DNA from 4 places in the Pantoea sp. Ae19-2 genome. Region 2 is predicted to be linked to each of the others. Evidence: predicted binding sites of a transcription regulator. Region 2 holds the regulator's gene; each other region holds the start of a gene.
The links. The regulator PurR, encoded in region 2, represses purine synthesis genes. The targets are predictions, from matches to a motif close to CANGCAAACGTTTGCNTG.

Region 1: the regulator PurR is predicted to act here: its motif matches at 2,276-2,293, upstream of purH (bifunctional phosphoribosylaminoimidazolecarboxamide formyltransferase/IMP cyclohydrolase).
Region 3: the regulator PurR is predicted to act here: its motif matches at 2,002-2,019, upstream of AAIE03_RS17670 (NCS2 family permease).
Region 4: the regulator PurR is predicted to act here: its motif matches at 2,258-2,275, upstream of AAIE03_RS05530 (NCS2 family permease).

Annotation. Positions count from the first base shown of each region.
Region 1 is NZ_JBCHWE010000001.1:3,681,647-3,685,860, forward strand. It holds tRNA gene AAIE03_RS16905 (tRNA-Ile) at 115-191, opposite strand; rRNA gene AAIE03_RS16910 (16S ribosomal RNA) at 265-1,806, opposite strand; gene purH (bifunctional phosphoribosylaminoimidazolecarboxamide formyltransferase/IMP cyclohydrolase) at 2,442-4,031, shown strand; gene purD (phosphoribosylamine--glycine ligase) at 4,048-4,214, shown strand, end outside.
Region 2 is NZ_JBCHWE010000001.1:1,946,106-1,950,319, forward strand. It holds gene rnt (ribonuclease T) at 1-11, shown strand, start outside; gene AAIE03_RS08950 (Grx4 family monothiol glutaredoxin) at 58-393, opposite strand; gene AAIE03_RS08955 (C40 family peptidase) at 758-1,579, shown strand; gene cydH (cytochrome bd-I oxidase subunit CydH) at 1,644-1,733, opposite strand; gene purR (HTH-type transcriptional repressor PurR) at 2,014-3,039, shown strand; gene punR (DNA-binding transcriptional activator PunR) at 3,036-3,941, opposite strand; gene punC (purine nucleoside transporter PunC) at 4,050-4,214, shown strand, end outside.
Region 3 is NZ_JBCHWE010000001.1:3,849,032-3,853,245, forward strand. It holds gene AAIE03_RS17660 (acyltransferase) at 279-1,274, shown strand; gene yieH (6-phosphogluconate phosphatase) at 1,277-1,939, opposite strand; gene AAIE03_RS17670 (NCS2 family permease) at 2,089-3,402, shown strand; gene AAIE03_RS17675 (4'-phosphopantetheinyl transferase family protein) at 3,442-4,185, opposite strand.
Region 4 is NZ_JBCHWE010000001.1:1,204,001-1,208,214, forward strand. It holds gene AAIE03_RS05515 (ketose 1,6-bisphosphate aldolase) at 1-375, shown strand, start outside; gene AAIE03_RS05520 (carbohydrate kinase family protein) at 376-1,428, shown strand; gene AAIE03_RS05525 (response regulator) at 1,365-2,108, opposite strand; gene AAIE03_RS05530 (NCS2 family permease) at 2,556-3,854, shown strand; gene AAIE03_RS05535 (hypothetical protein) at 4,179-4,214, shown strand, end outside.

The DNA.
Region 1 (4,214 bases), 1.7 Mb from region 2:
CACTCAACCGAGTACACTTCGTGAGAAGTGCACTTCGTGCTCAGGCAAGGCGTGTGTCCGCGAAGCATAGTGAACTATGCGAGCCGGAGACATAACGCAGCATGAGTGCGAAGTTGGTAGGCCTGAGTGGACTTGAACCACCGACCTCACCCTTATCAGGGGTGCGCTCTAACCACCTGAGCTACAAGCCTGTAGAGGTTTTTTCTGCTCGTGACTTTCTATCAGACAATCTGTGTGAGCACTTCGCGGGAAGGTATCTTCAGGTAAGGAGGTGATCCAACCGCAGGTTCCCCTACGGTTACCTTGTTACGACTTCACCCCAGTCATGAATCACAAAGTGGTAAGCGCCCTCCCGAAGGTTAAGCTACCTACTTCTTTTGCAACCCACTCCCATGGTGTGACGGGCGGTGTGTACAAGGCCCGGGAACGTATTCACCGTGGCATTCTGATCCACGATTACTAGCGATTCCGACTTCACGGAGTCGAGTTGCAGACTCCGATCCGGACTACGACGCACTTTATGAGGTCCGCTTGCTCTCGCGAGGTCGCTTCTCTTTGTATGCGCCATTGTAGCACGTGTGTAGCCCTACTCGTAAGGGCCATGATGACTTGACGTCATCCCCACCTTCCTCCGGTTTATCACCGGCAGTCTCCTTTGAGTTCCCGACCGAATCGCTGGCAACAAAGGATAAGGGTTGCGCTCGTTGCGGGACTTAACCCAACATTTCACAACACGAGCTGACGACAGCCATGCAGCACCTGTCTCACGGTTCCCGAGGGCACTAAGGCATCTCTGCCAAATTCCGTGGATGTCAAGAGTAGGTAAGGTTCTTCGCGTTGCATCGAATTAAACCACATGCTCCACCGCTTGTGCGGGCCCCCGTCAATTCATTTGAGTTTTAACCTTGCGGCCGTACTCCCCAGGCGGTCGACTTAACGCGTTAGCTCCGGAAGCCACTCCTCAAGGGAACAACCTCCAAGTCGACATCGTTTACGGCGTGGACTACCAGGGTATCTAATCCTGTTTGCTCCCCACGCTTTCGCACCTGAGCGTCAGTCTTCGTCCAGGGGGCCGCCTTCGCCACCGGTATTCCTCCAGATCTCTACGCATTTCACCGCTACACCTGGAATTCTACCCCCCTCTACGAGACTCAAGCCTGCCAGTTTCAAATGCAGTTCCCAGGTTAAGCCCGGGGATTTCACATCTGACTTAACAGACCGCCTGCGTGCGCTTTACGCCCAGTAATTCCGATTAACGCTTGCACCCTCCGTATTACCGCGGCTGCTGGCACGGAGTTAGCCGGTGCTTCTTCTGCGGGTAACGTCAATCAATGCGGTTATTAACCACATCGCCTTCCTCCCCGCTGAAAGTACTTTACAACCCGAAGGCCTTCTTCATACACGCGGCATGGCTGCATCAGGCTTGCGCCCATTGTGCAATATTCCCCACTGCTGCCTCCCGTAGGAGTCTGGACCGTGTCTCAGTTCCAGTGTGGCTGGTCATCCTCTCAGACCAGCTAGGGATCGTCGCCTAGGTGGGCCGTTACCCCGCCTACTAGCTAATCCCATCTGGGTTCATCCGATAGTGAGAGGCCCGAAGGTCCCCCTCTTTGGTCTTGCGACGTTATGCGGTATTAGCCACCGTTTCCAGTGGTTATCCCCCTCTATCGGGCAGATCCCCAGACATTACTCACCCGTCCGCCACTCGTCACCCGAGGAGCAAGCTCCTCTGTGCTACCGTCCGACTTGCATGTGTTAGGCCTGCCGCCAGCGTTCAATCTGAGCCATGATCAAACTCTTCAATTTAAAGTTTGATTTGCTGAAACAAGTCCAGCGGTGCTCATCTGTAAAACGTCATAATGAATTTCATTATGTGTTCACTCGTGAGGCTTTGATATTTTTTACGTCCGGAGACGCTGATATCAATCCTGCGAGTGCCCACACAGATTGTCTGATAAATTGTTAAAGAGCAGTGCGAACAGCGGGTTAACCGCCTGTCGCGAGGTGGCGTATATTACGCTTTCCTCCTTCAGAGTCAACCTCTTTTTCAGAAGTTTTTCTCCGGCGGCTCAGTTGCCTGACCCTCTCAACACCGCATTCCGTAAGCCGTTGTGCCGTGTCGATGGAGGCGCATTATAGGGAGTTCTCTCTGGCTGACAAGGGCTAAATTCAATAAAAATGACTGTTCGCTGCATTCCACAGCAAAACCCCGCCTTATACGCAGTTACACACAAAGTTATCCACATTCCCGGCCGCATCAAATTTAGACGAGCATCACGCAAACGTTTTCGCTACAATGCCCCGCAACGCAATGGATGCCCCTTTTCGGGGCGTTACCTGAAGTTTTTACGCTTTTGCTGCTCTATATAGAGAAAAGTAAGCACGCAAGCTTGATGTAACGCTCTTATTTACGCGAATCAAAGCCAAGGGATAAAACCACCATGCAACAACCTCGTCCTTTACGCCGCGCCCTGCTCAGTGTTTCTGATAAAGCCGGCATCCTCGAATTTGCTCAGGCACTCTCTCAGCGCGGAGTTGAGCTGCTCTCCACAGGTGGTACCGCTCGCCTGCTCGCAGAGGCGGGACTTCCCGTCACAGAAGTGTCTGACTACACCGGCTTCCCGGAAATGATGGATGGACGCGTTAAAACACTGCACCCGAAAGTCCATGGCGGCATTTTAGGACGTCGTGGACAAGATGATGCGGTGATGGCGCAGCATGCTATCAGCCCGATTGATATGGTGGTCGTCAATCTTTATCCCTTTGCCCAAACCGTCGCAAAACCAGATTGCTCACTGGAAGACGCCGTTGAGAACATTGATATTGGCGGCCCGACAATGGTGCGCTCGGCGGCCAAGAATCACAAAGACGTGGCGATTGTCGTTAAGAGCAGCGATTATCCGGCCATTATCGCTGAGCTGGACGCCAATCAGAACTCACTGACGCTCGAAACCCGCTTCAACCTGGCAATCAAAGCGTTTGAACATACCGCCGCGTACGACAGCATGATCGCTAACTACTTCGGTACTCTGGTTCCTGCCTATCATGGTGAAACCAGCCAACCAGCCGGCCGCTTCCCGCGCACCCTCAATCTCAACTTCATTAAGAAGCAGGATATGCGCTATGGCGAGAACAGCCATCAGGACGCCGCCTTCTATATAGAAGAGAATGTGCAGGAAGCCTCGGTCGCTACCGCCAGCCAGGTGCAGGGCAAGGCACTCTCTTATAACAACATTGCGGATACCGATGCCGCGCTTGAGTGCGTGAAAGAGTTTATTGAGCCCGCCTGCGTCATTGTCAAACACGCCAATCCTTGCGGTGTTGCGGTGGGTGAGTCAATTCTGGCAGCTTATGAGCGTGCCTATCAGACTGACCCGACATCTGCCTTCGGCGGCATCATTGCCTTTAACCGCGAGCTGGATGAGGCGACAGCCCAGGCCATCATCAGCCGACAGTTTGTTGAAGTCATCATCGCTCCTGCTGCAACGGAAGCTGCGCTGAAAGTGACCGCGGCAAAACAAAACGTCCGCGTGCTGGTATGCGGTGACTGGCAGGGTCGCGTGGCTGCCCTTGATTTCAAACGGGTGAATGGCGGTCTGCTGGTTCAGGATCGCGACCTCGGTATGGTCGATGCCAGCCAGTTGCGCGTCGTCAGTAAGCGCCAACCTTCTGAGCAGGAACTGCGTGATGCCCTGTTCTGCTGGAAAGTGGCGAAATTCGTTAAGTCCAACGCCATTGTCTATGCGCGCGACAATATGACCATCGGCATAGGTGCTGGCCAGATGAGCCGCGTCTACTCTGCCAAAATTGCAGGAATTAAAGCGGGTGATGAAGGCCTGGAAGTAAAAGGGTCCGCGATGGCTTCCGATGCGTTCTTCCCGTTCCGGGATGGCATTGATGCCGCTGCTGCCGTGGGCGTAAGCTGTGTGATTCAGCCTGGCGGTTCTATCCGCGACGATGAAGTGATTGCGGCAGCGGATGAGCATGGTATTGCCATGATCTTTACCGACATGCGTCACTTCCGCCATTAATTCTGTGGAGCCTTTTATGAAAATTTTAATCATCGGTAACGGCGGACGTGAACACGCATTGGCCTGGAAAGCGTCGCAGTCGCCGCTGGCAGAAACCATTTTTGTCGCACCTGGTAATGCGGGCACCGCGCTGGAACCCGCGTTGCAGAACGTCGATATTGCCCCCACCGATATTCCCGCTTT
Region 2 (4,214 bases):
CGGCGGAGTAAAGGCCCGTTAAACGAAGAAAAGGCCGACGATGTCGGCCTTTTTTTATTATTCCGCTTCTTTAAACTTCTCAGCGGTTTCTTTGACCAGCGGTTGTAATTCGCCACGCTGGAACATCTCAACAATAATGTCGCAGCCGCCAACCAGTTCGCCATCGACCCACAGCTGAGGGAAGGTTGGCCAGTTAGCATACTTTGGCAGCTCTGCGCGAATATCCGGGTTCTGCAGAATATCCACGTAAGCGAAGCGCTCACCACAGGCAGACAGCGCCTGAACCGCCTGGGCAGAGAAACCGCAGCTTGGCAGTTTCGGCGAACCTTTCATGTACAGCAGGATCGGGTTTTCTGCGATCTGGCGCTGAATTTTTTCTACAGTACTCATTATTGCCTTCCTTAATTCGTCACTTCGTGTTTCTTTATTGTAGCGACTTCCCTTCAGGACTGAAAATGAGATTTTCTTCCCGTTAGGGCAAACCGCCATGTTTGTTAAGTCCGCTTGCGCGCTATCCACCCGCTCATCGGGACCCGAAAGGTGAATGTATTAATAATTTGCAATAATTTTGCTGAGTTAAGCTGCTGAAATTGCTTATTTATGCCTGCTTTTTACCCAAGTTATTAATTAATAAAAAAAGGACTTACTGTTTTAAAAAAAACTGGACTAGAATGTCTTCGGCGCTGATCGTTGATCAGATTTTTCTTAACCTTGTCAGATATCTGTTGAACCTGACAGCTTAACCAGTAAACGGACTATGCGTTCAATTATTACGCTTCTTATTCTGGCTTTTGCGCAACTGTTCTTTAACGTCGCCTCTGCATCACCGCAGGCGCCGGTTAAGGCCAGCTTGCATAAGGTAGAGAAAAAAAGTGCGCGCGAAGATGAGCGGCGCAAGCGACGCACGGTTAAAGCGTCGGCGAAAAAAAGCCGTTCCTCCGCAGAGCAGAAATCCAGCAAAACGCTTAAAACCAGTAAAAATCCCTCTCACGCGGTTGCCTCTCACAAAACCCTGACCAAAGCGACTGATTCACACAAGAAGCTCACAAAAAAAGTGGCGGCCAATGCCACCAGCAAGAAACGCTATGGTCATCAACGCGCGGTGAAGGTGGCGAAAGCGAACAGCAAGGATACCGGCACCATCAAAATGAGCAACGCACACCGTCAGCGCTATCAAAAAGCACGTGAAACGGCGATGGCAAAACTGATGGGACAGCTGGGCAAGCGCTACCAGTGGGGCGGAAAATCGCCGCATACCGGTTTCGACTGCAGCGGCCTGGTGTGGTACGCCTACAAAGATGTGGTGAAATTTAAAATTCCGCGTACTGCAAATGAAATGTATCACCTGCGGGATGCCGCGCCGGTGAATCGGGAAGCGCTGGAGAAAGGCGATCTGGTGTTTTTCCGCATCAACGGACGTGGCACGGCCGACCACGTGGGTGTTTACCTGGGTAACGGTAAATTTATTCAGTCACCGCGTACCGGAAAGGACATTCAAATCAGTGCGTTAAGCGAAGATTACTGGCAGCGCCACTATATTGGTGCGCGTCGCGTCATGACGCCAAAAACCGTTCGCTAAACGTCACTCCTCCGTCATACCGACGGAACGCAGCCGGGACAGGGAAACCTTCCCGGCTTTTTTATTAGTTCAGAATGGCGGTAAAGCTGAACGCAATAATCATCAACAGTGCAGCCGCCGTGGTCATCAATGACAGTTTCAGATCGGTACTCATCACAACTCCTTAGGCACAATTTTAGTAGGGGTTAAGCATTTTCCCACACGCGTGGGTAAAAATCTCGTTTTATCCGTGCAGCCTTGTTAGAATCCCCTCTTTGTTGCGCAACAGCGCGCAACATCGGTTGCGTCAGCACCCTTTTCAACCGTTATTTCCTGCCCCGATGCCCCATAACCGGTCAGAAAAACGATTTTTTTGCAGAAATAACCGTCCGCTGACGCAAACGTTTAACAACATGCTTATCAACAGGTTAGATAAGCCCGGGAGTTCGATTTTCATGGCAACAATTAAAGATGTGGCGAAACGTGCAGGCGTCTCTACCACAACCGTTTCTCACGTCATCAATAAGACGCGCTTTGTCGCAGAAGATACCCGCGAAGCGGTCTGGGAAGCGATTCGGGAATTACATTATTCACCCAGCGCCGTAGCACGCAGCCTGAAGGTGAATCACACCAAAACGCTGGGCCTTTTGGCCACCTCCAGCGAGGCGCCCTATTTCGCTGAAATTATTGAAGCCGTGGAGAATCACTGCTTTGATAAAGGCTACACCCTGATTTTAGGCAACGCGCATAACGACCTGCAAAAACAGCGTGCCTACCTCTCGATGATGGCGCAGAAGCGCGTCGATGGGCTGCTGGTCATGTGTTCTGAGTACCCGGATGATTTGCTGCAAATGCTGGAAGCCAACCGCAATATTCCCATGGTGGTCATGGACTGGGGCGAATCCCGTGCCGATTTTACTGACACGGTGCTGGATAATGCGTTTCAGGGCGGTTATCTGGCCGGCCGCTACCTCATCGAACGCGGGCATCGCGATATCGGCGCCATTCCAGGGCAAATGGAACGTAACACCGGTGGTGGCCGTCATGCCGGTTTCCTCAAGGCGCTGGAAGAAGCCGGTATTCAGCCGCGTTCAGAGTGGATTGTGCAGGGCGATTTCGAGCCTGAATCCGGGTATCAGGCTATGCAGCAAATTCTGTCGCAGAAGCAGCGCCCAAGCGCGGTGTTCTGCGGTGGCGATATTATGGCCATGGGCGCTATCTGTGCCGCCGATGAAATGGGCCTGCGCGTCCCGCAGGATATTTCGGTGATTGGCTACGATAATGTGCGCAACGCACGCTATTTCACGCCTGCACTCACTACCGTGCACCAGCCAAAAGCGCAACTGGGGGAGAAGGCTCTGGAGATGCTGCTGGACCGCATTACCAGCAAGCGTGAAGAGTCGCAAACCATCGAAGTGCATCCGACACTGATTGAGCGACGCTCTGTAGGCTACGGTCCCTATCGCGACTACCGTCGCTAATCCTCGCTCAACCACTCCTGATTGAGCGTTTGCGCATCACCCAGGTAATTGAGCAACCAGCCCAATGCCGGTGATGCGCGATCTTCCGCCCAACTGACGCAGCAGGGACTTTCTGGAAAAGGCTGGGGCAAGTTAAGTTCGGTCACTTCGCCGCTGTCCAGTAGCGGGCGGGCTAAGTGCCCCGGCACCATTGCGACGCACAGCCCGGACCGGACGCAGTCCAGCCCGGTCTGCCATTCAGGCACCACCAGTCGGCGTTGATTATCCAGAGCCCAGGTCATACGGCGCGGTAACGCACGCGAGGTGTCTTCCAGCACCAGCGAAGGCCAGTTGCGCAACGCCTCATCATCCAGCCGGGCGACCTGGGTTAACGGATGTTCCCGCGCGACGATGCAGCGCCAGTTCAGGGTTCCCATATCGCGGAAAGCAAACCGCCCGCCCACCGGAATCGCCTGAGTCGCGCCTATTGCGACCTCGACTCTTCCGTCAGCCAGCGCATCCCATACGCCGTTAAACACTTCATAACTGATGTGGAGCTCCATATCCGGAAAGTGGCGGTAGAAATCCCTGACGAACTGACGGGTTCGGTGCGGTTTCACAATGCAGTCCACCGCAATCGCGATTTGCCCTCGCCAGCCGTTGGCCAGTTGCTGGCACTGACGGCGCGTGGCATCCATTTTTTTGATGACGCTGCGGCCTTCTCGCACAAAATGTTCGCCCGCAGGTGTCAAAACAACCTCCCGGTGCTGCCGTTCAAACAGCGGTACCGCCAGCCAGGTTTCAAGCTGGCGAACGGTATAGCTGATGGCAGAAGGCACACGGTGCAACTCCTGGGCCGCAGCACTGAAACTGCCGCCACGCGCGACCGCATCAACCACTTCAAGCGCATATTCAGACCACATATCCTGCCTTTAAATTTTTTAACAGCAACAGGCAAATTTTACCGTTTCACAGTATGAAGTACAGCTTTTACACTGCCCCGCGTTTATCCTGCAAAAAATGAGAATCAGATGTCAGCTTCTAAAGGATTCATTCCCTATCTTGCCGTGCTCAGTATGCTGGGCTTTCTGGCCACCGATATGTACCTGCCCGCCTTCGGGGCCATGCAGCAAAGTTTTAACACCTCCGCCGGGATGATCAGCGCCAGTATGAGCCTGTTCCTGGCGGGTTTTGCC
Region 3 (4,214 bases), 1.9 Mb from region 2:
GAGTTCGCACGCGGTTCGGCTAGATAAAAAAAGAGTGCGACAGTATACCCTTTGACCGCGCGATGTGCAGCCGGAAATCCTGCCGCGCAGCCTGGAGAGTGGATTTTAGGATGACGTTCAGCGCCACAGCGATGCTGAACGGCAAAATTAACCTGTGCCGTTTGGCTTTTTTCATGCGATCTTGCGCACAGAGGGTTCTGAATCCCTGTCGGCGCGCTTGTTGACTGCAACGCGACTGGCTACGCTTTGCACCGGGACGCACTGCGCCAGAGGAAACCATGTCGCAAAAGATTTACTGGATAGATAATTTGCGGGCAATTGCCTGCCTGATGGTCATCGTCATCCATACCACCACCTGGTATCTGGCCGGGCCGATGGCGATAAAAGGTCACTGGTGGGACATCGCCAACCTGCTCAACTCAACGTCACGCATCTGTGTGCCGCTGTTTTTTATGATTTCCGGCTACCTGTTCTTTGGCGAACGCAGCGCACAACCCCGTCATCTATGGCGACTCGTCGGATGCCTGCTGTTTTACAGCGCCGTCGCGCTGGTCTATATCAGCCTGCTAACGCCCATCGGTGAAGGCCGTTCAATATTGAAAATGCTACAGAAACCGGTGTTTTATCATCTGTGGTTTTTCTTCGCGCTGATCGGCATTTACCTGCTATCGCCCTTAATTCAGGTCAAAAGCGTGCGCCCCCGCTATGTGGCGGTGCTGGTGCTGGTTGTGGCGGTGCTGGCTAATCCCAATACCATGGATCAGTCATGGGGGCGGTTTCACTGGTTACCGATCAACCTCTATCTGAGCGGAGACAGTATTTATTACCTGCTCTACGCGCTGTTGGGGCGCGCTATCGGCACCATGGAAACAGACAGGCGCGGCGTAACTGCGCTGGCGGTCTTGGCCTTCCTGGCCTGCGTGACCGGTATTATGTTGGGCACTAAACGGGCATTAATCGTCAACGGCGCATTTAACGATACCTGGTATCTCTATTGTGGACCGCTGGTGTTTATTGCGGCCATCAGCGCCCTGCTGGTGTTCAAAAATGCCTTTAATCAACGCACTCTGCCTGGCCTGGCGACGATTTCGCGCTACTCGCTGCCCATCTACGGTTTTCACGCGCTGTTTATCCATTTCATCCGTACAAATCACTATGATGATATGACGCGTCCCTGGTTGGATCTGCCCGCCGTCTTTATGGTCACCCTGGCAGGCAGCCTGCTTCTGGCGATGCTGCTCAGTCGGCTGGACAGGCGCCACTGGGTAACCTGAGGCTAGGTTGTCAGGTTCCAACCCCGCGCACGCCACAGTTCAGGCAGCGCCGCCATATCCGTAAACACCGTGACCAGCGGGTGATCCAGTTCCGGGTTGTGCGCGTCGGCACAGTAGTAGAACACTGGCATGCCAGCGGCGATTCCGGCCCGCGCGCCCGCTTCAGAATCATCCACTAAAATACAACGCTCAACAGGCACTCGCATTTGCTCTGCGGCGTGAAACATCAGCTCAGGCTCGGGTTTCCAGTGACCAATGTCGTAACCGCTGTAAAGGCGCTCGGCAAAGTAGTCCAGCATGCCGGTTAATCCCAGCGAGTGCTGCATCTTCTTGACCGTACCGTTGGATACCACGCACACCGGGACGTTCATCTGCTCCACCAACGCCTTCGCCCCGGCTATCGGCTTCAACTCCAGATCGAAAAGTCGGGCAACTTCACTCCGGTAGGCGGGTTCAAGTTCGTCCAGCGGTAATCTGACCCCATGCGACTCGCTAACGTCACGGATGATGTCATACAGTTTCACCCCTTTGTACTTTTCGAACATCTCCTGCAGGGAGAGCGTTATACCGTAACGGGCAAAGGTGGTGACGTAAGCGCGTGTACAAAGCACTTCGCTGTCTACCAGGGTACCATCACAATCGAAAAAGACGCATTCTGCTGACATCTGACTCCATCCTTTTAGTTGGGTGCCCCTACACTCTACCCTAAGCCTGACGCGTTGTGATAATGGCAATCGGTTGCGAAAAATCATTGTATTGCCCGGGCAAAATCGCCAGGATACGCGCCGGTGAAATTTTCTTCCGGATAAACGGCATGAACAAACAAAGCCTTTTTCAGCGCGTATTTAAATTGCAGGAACACGGTACAACGGTTCGTACCGAGGTCATTGCTGGCGTTACCACGTTTTTGACCATGGTATACATCGTTTTTGTAAACCCACAAATTTTGGGTGTGGCAGGGATGAACGCCCAGGCGGTGTTCGTAACGACCTGTCTTATTGCCGCATTCGGCAGCATCCTGATGGGCCTGTTCGCCAATCTTCCGGTCGCACTGGCACCGGCAATGGGCCTCAATGCCTTTTTTGCCTTCGTCGTCGTGGGTGCTATGGGTTACTCGTGGCAGGTCGGTATGGGCGCCATCTTTTGGGGCGCGCTGGGGTTGCTTATCCTGACGCTGCTGCGTATTCGCTACTGGATGATCGCCAATATTCCACTTAGCCTGCGCGTGGGCATTACCGCCGGCATTGGCCTGTTCATTGCCATGATGGGCCTGAAAAACGCCGGCATCATTGTGGCCAACCCGGATACGCTGGTCACTGTGGGCAACCTCAGCTCGCATAACGTGCTGCTGGGTGCTCTGGGTTTCTTTATTATCGCCATTCTGGCGTCACGCAATATTCACGCCGCCGTGCTGATTTCGATGATCGTCACCACGGCGATTGGCTGGATGCTGGGCGACGTGAAGTTTGTGGGTCTGTTCTCTGCGCCTCCGTCCATCACCTCTGTGGTCGGTCAGGTCGATATCAAAGGCGCGTTCAATATTGGCATGGCCGGCATCATCTTCTCTTTTATGCTGGTCAATCTGTTTGACTCATCAGGTACGCTGATTGGCGTCACCGATAAAGCCGGCCTGGTCGATGAAAAAGGGACTTTCCCACGGATGAAACAGGCGCTCTATGTCGACAGCATCAGTTCCGTTACTGGCGCGCTGGCAGGGACCTCTTCCGTTACGGCCTATATTGAAAGTACGTCTGGCGTCGCCGTTGGTGGTCGTACCGGACTGATGGCGGTCGTCACCGGCCTTCTGTTCCTGCTGGTCACATTTTTATCACCGCTGGCAGCCATGGTTCCGGCCTATGCCGCAGCGGGCGCGCTGATCTACGTTGGCGTGCTGATGACCGCCAGCCTGTCGCGGGTTAAATGGGACGATCTGACGGAGGCCGTTCCCGCTTTTGTTACGGCCGCGATGATGCCGTTTAGCTTCTCCATTACGGAAGGCATCGCGCTGGGCTTTATTGCTTACTGTGTCATGAAACTTGGCACCGGGCGCTGGCGTGAAATCAGCCCCTGCGTGGTGATTGTCGCGTTACTGTTTGTGCTTAAAATCGCGTTTATCGACGCACACTGAGCGCCCTGGGAAGTCGTGCGCTGGCGGCCTGTTACTGGGTCAGTATGAGGCCAGCGCGCGTCCATGCAGCGTCGTCAGACGCATCATTTTTGTCCCGTCATCCGGCTTATCTAACGCGATATCACGCAGTGCAGACCACTGGCCGCCGCCGGTGATTTCCCATAAGTACAGGCGCCGCACATGGGGTGATAAAGCACAGGACCACACCAGCGTGGGCTCCGCATCGCACAGAATCTGCAGGTCGGTGGGCAGCGTTGTACGCAGGCGCCCGGCGCCGGGCAATAGCTGTAGCGAACGCAGCCCTTCTTCACCTGCGCCCTGCAGTTTCATTACGCTGTGGCGCAGCGTCCAGATCTGCGTCACGGCCTCAGGCACATCTTGCTGAGCATTGATCCAGGCGATTTCTCCTGAACTTAACCCCTGCACCATCAGCGCCTGCGTCTGACGACTGTGTGCCCGCACGATATCCATATCCAGGCCGACCTGACTGCGCTCTTCAGCCAGCAGGACGCCCACGGTATTCCCCGCGTAGGCAATATTGAAGTCAGGAAGATCGCGATCCGCAAAGGCCGGGCGGCCGTTATGACGCTTAACGATGGGCGGAAGACGATGAAGGCCGTAAATACGCTGCATGAGCTGTGCCAGCAAGATACGGGCCGCCAGAAATCGCCCTCGACGTTTATCCGCAAGATGCTGCGCGCTGTCGATGATGTCCTGCGGGATGGCGCTATCAGCCACCAACTGCCCGGGATTGCCTGTCCAACGAACAAAATGACCCGCCATCTGTCTCTCCATGAAAATGGTCAAATAAT
Region 4 (4,214 bases), 740 kb from region 2:
GAGTTTGTGCGTGAAACCGGCATTGATACGCTGGCGGTGGCTATCGGTAACGCCCACGGGAAATACAAAGGGGAGCCTAAACTCGACTTTGACCGGCTGGCGGCTATTCGCGAGCAAACCGGCGTACCACTGGTGCTGCACGGTGGCTCAGGCATCAGCGACGCGGATTTCCGGCGGGCGATCTCACTCGGCATCCATAAAATCAACTTCTATACCGGCATGTCGCAGGCGGCACTCGACGCGGTGGAACGCAGTCTGGCCTCACGCAACACCCGCTATGACGAGTTTGCCGAACTGCTGATGGCGGTGGAGAACGCAATTTGTGAAACCGTGATGCAGCAGATGAAGATTTTCGGCAGCGTAGGGCAGGCGTAAATGGAGGCGCGGCGCGGCATTCTGGCCGCTGGCGTGATGCTGGTGGATTACGTTCATCGTATTAGCCACTGGCCGGAACAGGGCTGGCTGGCTGAGGTTCAGCATAGCGAAAAGGCGGCAGGCGGCGCACCGCTGAATGTTTTACTTACCCTTTCGCGCATGCAGTGTCAGCTTCCGCTGGTGGCGATTGGCCTGCTGGGCAATGACGCCGACGGTGATTACCTGCTGGCTATCATGCAGGCGTCGCAGATCGATCATCGCTGGGTTCAACGTACCTGCGATAAACCCACCGCGATGACGCAGGTGATGACCGCACCGGACGGGCAACGAACGTTTTTCTTTTCCCCTGGCGCAAATGCCCTGCTGGACAGAACGCATTTCGCCGCTGTAGACGATGCGCAGCGCATCTTTCATCTGGGCTATTTACTGTTGCTTGAAACGCTGGACGGCGCGGACAGCGAATTCGGCACGCGCAGCGCCCGTTTGCTGGCCCAGATGCAGCAGCGTGGTTATTTTACCTCGCTCGATCTGGCGTCCCGTGCCGGGGATTACCGACCACAGGTATTGCCTGCGTTGCGCTGGTTAGATTACCTGGTTATTAACGAACTGGAAGCCCAGGCGTTGTCTGGCGTCGTTTTGCGGGATGATAACGGTATTCAACCACCCGCAGCCTTTTCCCTGGCTGCGCAGTGGCTGGCCGGGCAGGGGGTACGTCAGCGCGTGGTGATACACGCGCCCGAAGGGGCATGGGGGCAGGAAGTCGGCGGCGAAGGCATCTGGCAGCCTGCGTGGCAGCTGGCACCCGACGAGATTGTGGGCAGCGTTGGCGCAGGTGATGCATTTTGTGCGGGCGTACTGTATGCCAGCCATGAAGGGGATGACATGCTGGCAACGCTGCAACTTGCGCACACCTGCGCCCGGTTTAATTTGCGCGCGGCCAATGCAATCGACGGTATTCGCCCGTTGACCGACATGCGGCAGTGGATGGCTCAGGCCGTTTGCGTCGAGAGCCGCAAACCTTCAGGTTTGACCACGTCCGCCGAGAAAACATAACCCAGCCCACGAATCGTGCGGATCAGGCCGGGCTGATGGGGATTTGCTTCGATTTTGCGCCGCAACCGCATAATCAGCACATCGATGGTGCGGTCAAACACGTCCATCGTTTCGCTATGGGTGAGTTCCAGCAACTGGTCACGCGTCAGGACCTTACGCGCGTGCCGCACCATCGCACGCAGCAAGGTATATTCACCCTGCGTTAACGGCACGGTTTCTCGCTGCGGATTAAGCAACTGGCAGCGCGTTTCATCAAGCAGCCAGCCATTAAAGCGCCATCCCTCATGGTCAGTTTCCGGCAACACCACGCGCCCGCTGCGCCGGAGAGCCGCCCGCGCCCGCGCAACCACAACGCGTGGATTAAAGGGCTTGGCAATATAATCATCCGCCCCCATCTCCAGGCCTACCACCATTTCCGATTCCGAACCCATACCCGTCAACATAATCACGAGAATATCAGGCCGCAGTCGCTGCAGCTGCTGCAAAACCAGTAAACCGTTGGTGTCGGGCAACATCATATCAAGCATAACCAGGGAAATATCCGGATGTTCGCGCACCCTCGTCAGGGCATCTTTCCCCTGATGGCAGCGATAAACCAACAACGCATGTTCACTGAGTGCGTCCTGCAACAAATCGCAGACGGCATGATCGTCATCCACCACCAAAATTGCTGGCTTCATCTTGTGACCTCAATGTTACTGAAGGGTTAAATGCGAGTTTACACATTCCAGCATGGCCTGCTGATTGATGCAGCTGAAACGTGACCAGCGTCGCCTGACAAATTGCTGAAGCGTGCGGAAACGCATAATTTTGCCGGGCAGGGAGGTAAAAGGAAAACGATTGCGCATTTAGGGGGCAATGCACCATAATCGCGCCCTGATCTGGTTCAGAATTATCTTAAGGCTCGCTGACGCGTATCCAGGTAATCGATTGCGTATCGGGCTGGCACAGCAATTGCTTTAGCCTTTGCAATTGCTCATGTGACAAAGGAAAGCGAAAACCGTATTTCGGGTGGTCGGGCTGGCATGCGACAGCACTGGCGGCCCCTCAGTATCACAACAAACAGCATGACCATAACCTTGGCAAGAGAACGCGCACCTGAGTGACGTCTCTATCATCGAGAGATAATGATGTTAGAAAAACTATTTAAATTAAAAGCGCACAACACAACTGTACGCACTGAAGTCATCGCCGGTATCACCACCTTCCTGGCGATGGCCTACATTCTGTTTGTTAACCCCAGTATTTTGGGTGCAACCGGCATGGATAAAGGGGCTGTTTTTGTCGCGACCTGTCTGGCAGCCGCAATTGGTTCGGTGTTAATGGGACTGATTGCCAACTACCCGATTGCGCTGGCACCGGGCATGGGGCTGAATGCTTTTTTCACCTATACCGTTGTCTTGCACATGGGCTACAGCTGGCAGATTGCGCTGGGCGCGGTATTCCTGTCCGCAGTGATTTTTTTCGCCTTATCGATATTTAAGATTCGCGAGTGGATTATCAAGAGCATTCCGCTGCCGCTGCGCGCCGGTATTGCCGCAGGGATCGGTCTCTTCCTGGCGATTATCGCGTTGGAAGGCGCGGGTATCGTTGTGGATAATCCGGCTACCCTGGTGGGGATTGGCGATCTGACGAAGCCGGGCCCCTTACTGGCGATGTTAGGGTTTATCATCATCGTGGTACTGGAAGCACGTCGCGTCACGGGCGCGGTCTTAATAGGCATTCTGATCATCACCTTTATCTCGATGGGCATTGGTCTGACGAAATTTGGCGGTGTATTTTCTGCACCGCCTTCAATCGCACCAACGTTCATGCAGTTGGATATTGCGGGTGCATTTAACGTCGGCTTAATTAGCGTGATTTTCGCGTTCTTGTTCGTGGATGTGTTTGATAACACCGGCACGCTATTGGGTGTAACCAAACGCGCCGGGCTGGCTGACGAGCAGGGCAATGTGCCCAAAATGGGACGCGCGCTGGTTGCGGACAGTGCGGCTGCGCTGTTTGGTTCGCTGCTGGGCACCTCTACGACCACCAGTTATGTCGAGTCTGCCGCCGGAGTGAGCGCAGGCGGTCGTACCGGCCTGACGGCGATTGTGGTTGCGGTGCTTTTCCTGCTTGCGCTGTTCTTTTCTCCTCTGGCGTCAAGCGTGCCGGTTTATGCCACCGCGCCAGCATTGCTGTTTGTTGCGGTTTTGATGACGTCCGGGCTGGCCGAAATTGACTGGAAAGACATCACCACTGCTGCCCCGGTAACCGTGACCGCGCTGACGATGCCGCTGACCTACTCCATTGCTAACGGTATTGCCTTTGGCTTTATTACCTGGACCGTGGTGAAGTTGCTCAGCGGACGCACCAAAGAGATTAATGCGGCACTGATTGTTCTGTCTGTATTATTTGTGATTAAGCTCGGCTGGCTGAGCGCCTGATTAATCCAACCGTTACAGCATATTGAATATGCTGTAACGGTTTTAACATTAGAACTTAAAAAGCGTTTGCGGTTGTTTTCTCTGTTATTTTCCATCATTGTGCGCACCCTTCCAGAATATCGATCTACGCCCTTTTCTTCGCGCGGCCGTGCTTTTATTCTTTGACTCAACATTGTGAATAAAGGAAAAGAACAATTCCCATTTTATTTTTCCTTTTTATTCAATCAGGTAATGTTTATTGCGCAAGACTTTGCTTCAATAATGCTGAAGCAGGTTGCGACTTACGTTAATGGATTAAGTTAATCCGCCTGTCAGGAAAAGCTCATGGGCAATCTGTATGGAAAACGGAATCGCGGTAAT